Regions from separate parts of the Pantoea sp. S18 genome, predicted to be linked through region 1. Evidence: predicted binding sites of a transcription regulator. Region 1 holds the regulator's gene; the other holds the start of a gene.
What was found. Region 1 encodes PurR, which represses purine synthesis genes. Its sites were predicted from a motif close to CANGCAAACGTTTGCNTG; they were not measured.
Positions count from the first base shown of each region.

Region 1 (3,124 bases):
TGCGCTTGAAGTGGTGGATGCGGTGGCGCGCACTGGCAGTTTTAGTGCGGCAGCGCAGGAGCTGCATCGTGTGCCTTCTGCCGTCAGCTATACCGTGCGCCAGCTGGAAAGCTGGCTGGCGGTGCCGCTGTTTGAGCGTCAGCACCGCGAAGTGGTGATGACACCGGCGGGCGAGCATTTTGTACGTGAAGGACGATCTGTTATCAAAAAAATGCTGGCAACCCGTCGACAGTGTCAGCAACTGGCAAATGGCTGGCGCGGGGAGCTAAGCATCGCGGTTGATTGCATCGTTAAACCGCAGCGCACGCGGCAGTTAGTGAAGGATTTCTATCGCCACTTTCCCGATATGGAGCTGATTATCAGCTACGAAGTGTTTAACGGCGTGTGGGATGCATTGGCAGATGGCCGGGTTGATGTGGCGATTGGCGCAACCCAGGCGATTCCGGTGGGCGGACGTTTTGCCTTTCAGGATATGGGCGCGTTGAACTGGCGTTGTGTTGTAAGTCCGGATCATCCGTTGGTTAACAGCACGGAGCTGGATGATGAAACATTGCGAGTATGGCCATCGCTGGTGCTGGAGGATACCTCGCGTGCGTTGCCGCGCCGTATGACATGGACGCTGGATAATCAGCGACGTCTGGTGGTGCCAGAGTGGGAAACCGGGATGGATTGTTTGCTGGCAGGATTATGCGTCGGCATGGCGCCAGGCCATCTGGCGCGTCCTCTGCTGGACAGCCATAAACTGGTGGAACTGGCACTGCCGCAGGCCTTTCCGGACAGTCCGTGCTGCGTCAGCTGGTCAGAACAGCGCGCGTCACCGGCGCTGGAGTGGTTACTGGCTTATCTCGGGGATGCCGAAACGCTGAACCACGAATGGCTCAGCGAATTGTCGGCTTAGCGGCGATAGTCGCGGAACGGACCGTACGCCACCGAACGGCGCTCAATCAGCGTTGGCTGAACCTCAATGGTTTGCGGATCTTCACGCTTGCTGGTGATGCGATCCAGTAGCATTTCCAGCGCTTTTTCACCCAGTTCGGCTTTTGGCTGATGCACGGTGGTCAGCGCTGGCGTGAAATAGCGCGCGTTGCGCACATTATCGTAGCCGATGACTGAGATATCCTGCGGTACGCGCAAACCCATCTCATCAGCAGCGCAAATCGCGCCCATCGCCATAATATCGCCACCGCAGAACACCGCTGTTGGGCGCTGTTTCTGATTTAAAATCTGCTGCATCGCCTGATAGCCCGATTCAGGCTCAAAGTCGCCCTGAACTACCCATTCCGGACGCACCGTAATGCCCGCTTCGTTCATTGCCTGCAGGAAGCCAGCGTGACGGCCGCCGCCGGTGTTGCGCTCCATCTGGCCGGGAATGGCACCGATATCTCGATGACCGCGTTCAATCAGATAACGCCCGGCGAGATAGCCGCCCTGAAACGCATTGTCTTGCACGGTATCGGTGAAATCACCGCGCGATGCACCCCAATCCATCACCACCATGGGAATGTTGCGGTTCTCTTCCAGCATCTGCAGCAAATCGTCTGGATACTCAGAACACATCACCAGCAAGCCATCGACGCGCTTTTGCGCCATCATCGACAGGTAAGCACGCTGCTTTTGCAGATCGTTGTGCGCATTGCCGAGAATCAGCGTGTACCCGCGTTCGAAACAACGGTTCTCCACCGCTTCGATAATTTCAGCGAAATAGGGCGCTTCGCTGGAGGTCGCCAGCAAACCTAAGGTTTTGGTGTGATTAACTTTGAGACTACGCGCCACGGCACTGGGCGAGTAGTGTAATTCTTTGATCGCTTCCCATACGGCGTTACGCGTCTCTTCCGCAACGAAACGCGTTTTGTTGATGACATGCGAAACCGTGGTGGTTGAGACACCCGCGCGTTTTGCGACATCTTTAATTGTTGCCATGAAAATGGTACTCCTGGGCTTATCGCAACTTACTGATAAGTATATTGTTAAACGTTTGCGTCTGCTAATGCTTTTATAGCCCAAAAAAGCGGGCAAAACGGTGTGTTTTAGCAGGCGAAATCACTTCATCACGCTGTAAATACAGCACGCGCAAAATCTGTTGCGCAACGAAAGGCGGCGATTCTAACAAGCTGGCGCGGATAACACGAGATTTTTGCCCATTGCTGTGCGAAAATCGCCTTAACCCTAATAATTGTGTGACTAAGGAGTTGTGATGAATACCGACCTGAAGCTGGCGCTAATGACCACCGTTGGCGCACTGTTGATGATTATCGCCTTCAGCTTTACCGCGATCATGCATTAACAAAAAAGCCGGAGCTGAGAACAGCATCCGGCTTTTTATGATTGTTGCGCAACAGTTAGCGAATAGTTTTTGGCGTCATCATGCGACGCGCGCCCACATAGTGTTTCTGCCAGTAATCCTCACCCAGTGCGCTAATCTGAATATCTTTGCCGGTACGCGGCGACTGAATGAATTTCCCGTTGCCGAGATACACGCCAACATGATCGGCGGTGCCGCGATTATTAATGCGGAAGAACACCAGATCACCTTTCTCCAGCATTTCACGCTTAATCGGTGCCGCATCGCGCAGGTGATACATCTCATTGGCGGTGCGCGGGAATTTGAATTTCACCAAATCTTTATAGGCGTACCACACTAAGCCGCTGCAATCGAAACCGGTGTGTGGCGAAGTGCCGCCCCACTGATAAGGTTTGCCGAGTTGGCCCATCAATTTGGTCATCGCTGTTTCACGCGCTTTTTGATAACGCTGGCGGTGCGCCTTACTCATTTTGATGCCGGTCAGCGCTAACGCTTCATCATCGACGGCGATCTCTGGTGTTTTCTTCGCTAAACGTTGATGACCGTATTTCTTAGCAGAGAGTTTCAGCGGGGATTTTTTGCTGGTGGTCTTGTGCAGCGCGGTTTCTGTTTTGGTCTGTTTTTTGAGTTTGAATTTTTGAACAGCAGTCAGGCGCGATTTTTTGGTGGTGGTTTTCACCGGGCGTCGTTTGCGGCGCTCGTCTTCACGTGCGCTCTTTTTCTCTGCTTTAAGCGAACTGGCATTAACGGGCGCATGCGGAGATGCAGCAGCCACATTAAAAAACAGTTGGGCGAAAGCCAGTATGAAAAGCGTAATTAGTA
Region 1 is NZ_CP142688.1:1,869,756-1,872,879, forward strand. It holds gene punR (DNA-binding transcriptional activator PunR) at 1-898, shown strand, start outside; gene purR (HTH-type transcriptional repressor PurR) at 895-1,920, opposite strand; gene VIJ98_RS08685 (YnhF family membrane protein) at 2,195-2,284, shown strand; gene VIJ98_RS08690 (C40 family peptidase) at 2,340-3,124, opposite strand, start outside.

Region 2 (3,124 bases), 240 kb from region 1:
TTACCGAGCGTGACGGTGCAGGCACCACAGTCGCCAGAGGCACAACCCTCTTTGGTGCCGCGACGCTGCTGCTGGCCGCGCAGGTAGTTGAGCACGGTGAGATTGGGATCGAGCTCGCGTTCGGTGACTAAACGATCGTTGAGTAAGAACTGGATCATGCGATTTGCTCCTCACTTTCGCGTTGCCAAACCGGCTTGCCACTCACCCAGGTTTGCGCAATGTTACGGTCGTCGCCGAGCGTCATCATCACAAACAGCCGCTCCCAGATATCTTTGCTATTGGCGTTGCGCAGCTTCTGCAGCGGCGACACCGCCGGATCGAGCACCACAAAATCGGCCTCTTTGCCGGGATTAAAGTTGCCGATGACGTCATCGAGGTCGAGCGCGTGTGCACCGCCCAAAGTGGCATGATAGAACGCTTCGCAGGCGCTGAGTTTGTACTGCTGTAGCTGGCCGACTTTGTAGGCTTCGCCCAGCGTTTGCAGCAGATTAAAGGTGGTGCCTGCGCCCACGTCGGTGCCAATGCCCATGCGCACGCCCTGCTGCCAGCAACGTTTGATGTTGAATAAGCCGCTGCCGAGGAACAGGTTTGACGTCGGGCAGAAGGCGATCGATGAATCGGTTTCACGCAGGCACTGCCACTCTTGATCTTCCAGATGCAAACAGTGCGCAAACACGCTGCGTTTGCCGGTGAGTTGGTGGTGATGATAGACATCAAGATAGCCTTCGTGCTCCGGGAATAACGCTTTTACCCAGGCGATTTCCTGCTGGTTTTCACTTAAGTGCGTGTGCATCCAGACATCAGGAAACTCCTCGCGCAGCTGACGCACTTTATCCAGCAGATCCGGCGACGAGGTCGGCGCAAAGCGCGGCGTGAGTGCATAGCTCAGGCGGCCGCGCTGATGCCAGCGCTCAATCAGTTCACGCGTGTGCTGATAGCTCTCTTCCGGCGTTTCGGTCAGGTATTCCGGTGCGTTGCGATCCATCATCACTTTGCCAGCGATGAGCCGCATATCCAGCTGCTGTGCGGCGCTGAACAGGGAATCAACCGACTGCTTATGCACGGTGCCGAACACCAGCGCTGTTGTCGTGCCGTTCGACAATAGCTGATGCAGGAAGAACGCTGACATTTTTGCCGCGTGATCGGGACAGTGATATTGGCTCTCTACCGGGAAAGTGTACTGATTGAGCCACTCCAGCAGCTGTTCGCCAAAGGCGCCGATCATCTCGGTTTGCGGGTAATGAATATGGGTATCGATAAAGCCGGGCACGATCAGTTTGCCGCGCAGATCGGTGACGCGCGTGTGATCGACGCGCCCTTCCGCGATTTGCCAGCTTTCAAGGCTGACCACTTTGCCGTCACGCAGCGTTAATAAGCCATCTTCGAGATAGCGCGCGTTGGCAGCGATGTCGTCTGGCTGCGCGGCCAGAGCGGTGAAATCAAAGAAGCTGGCGCGCAGCAGCGTTTCGGGTGCGTAAGGCATAATGGTTCCTTGGTGCTTTTTTTATTAATGCAGGTGATTGCCTTAAAGATAGTTTGCAAAGCGCATGCCAATGCAAAGAACAAAAAATACTGTTTACTTTCAATATTATAGATTGTTTGGACGTGTTTTTATGTCAAGCTTGCCTGGCAAACGTGTGCGCAACCGGTTGCCTGTATTCGCAAACGGTTGCGATTTAACATTGCGGTAAGTTTTACCTGACATGGCGAGTTCATCGCCCGCAAACGTGCGTCTTTGTGGTGCGCTGATGCACTCGCAATGTGCAGGAAAAATCCTGCAACAAGCTGCCTTTGGTTTTCATGAGCATGGGTTCGAGGTTAATGCTAAGGTGTGGCTGATAACCTGAAATCGTTTAAGGAACAGTGAGATGATTATTTTTGTTACTGGCGCAACTGCTGGTTTTGGTCAAAGTATCACCCGCCGCTTCATTGCTACAGGTCATAAAGTGATCGCCAGCGGACGTCGCGCTGAGCGCTTAAAAGAGTTGAAAGATGAGTTGGGCGATAATCTGTATACCGTTCAGCTGGACGTGCGTAATCGCGCCGCCATCGATGAAGTGATTGCCTCCCTGCCCGCTGAATGGCGCAATATTGATGTGCTGGTGAACAATGCTGGCCTGGCGTTGGGTGTAGAACCAGCGCACAAAGCCAATATCGAAGACTGGGAAAATATGATCGACACCAACAACAAAGGGTTGGTGTACATGACGCGTGCGGTGCTGCCTGCCATGGTTGAGCGCAACGTCGGTCATATCGTGAATATCGGTTCGATTGCGGGCAGCTGGCCCTATTTGGGTGGCAACGTGTATGGCGCGACTAAAGCGTTCGTGCGCCAGTTCAGCCTGAATCTACGTACTGACCTGCACGGCACCGCGCTGCGCGTGACCGATATCGAGCCAGGTTTGGTGGGCGGCACCGAGTTCTCCAACGTGCGCTTCAAAGGCGATGACGATAAAGCGGGCCAGGTTTACGAAGGCACCACCGCGTTAACGGCGGAAGATGTGACTGAAGCGGTCTATTGGGTGACGACGCTGCCGAAGCACGTCAACATCAATACGCTGGAGATTATGCCGGTGACGCAAACCACCGCAGGATTGAAAGTACATAAAGGTTAAGGTGATTTTGTAGGGTGCGCATTCATGCGCACCTGGTCGCTTTCAATGCGAACCAGGTCGCCATGAATGGCGACCCTACGATTTAGGTGCGGTCCCAGCCTGTCACAATAATCAACATGCCGCTAAAGGCGACCAGCGCGCCAACCCAATCCCATGTACTGAGTTTTACGCCATCCACCACGCGCAGCCAGAGCAATGCCGTCAACACATACACGCCGCCATAGGCCGCATAGACGCGCCCGCTCGCGGCGGGATGCAGCGTCAACAACCAAACAAACAGCGCCAGACTCGCTGCGGCGGGCACCAGCAGCCAGGCCGTCATGCCCTTCTTTAACCATAGCCACGGCAGGAAACAGCCAACAATTTCCGCTATCGCAGTGATAAAAAACAGCAAGGCGGTTTTTACCAGCATAGAAAATCTCTCACTAAGCTAAACAAAGCGCTCACCGCTGGTGAGCAAAGAAGCAGCGATGATATACTAGCGCCCATGGTTGTTACAGCCGCGATCC
Region 2 is NZ_CP142688.1:2,105,687-2,108,810, forward strand. It holds gene xdhA (xanthine dehydrogenase small subunit) at 1-158, opposite strand, end outside; gene guaD (guanine deaminase) at 155-1,483, opposite strand; gene ydfG (bifunctional NADP-dependent 3-hydroxy acid dehydrogenase/3-hydroxypropionate dehydrogenase YdfG) at 1,869-2,615, shown strand; gene VIJ98_RS09790 (YnfA family protein) at 2,698-3,024, opposite strand.
Region 2: guaD (guanine deaminase) is a predicted target of PurR. The motif match lies at 1,659-1,676, and genes of this name have one in related genera.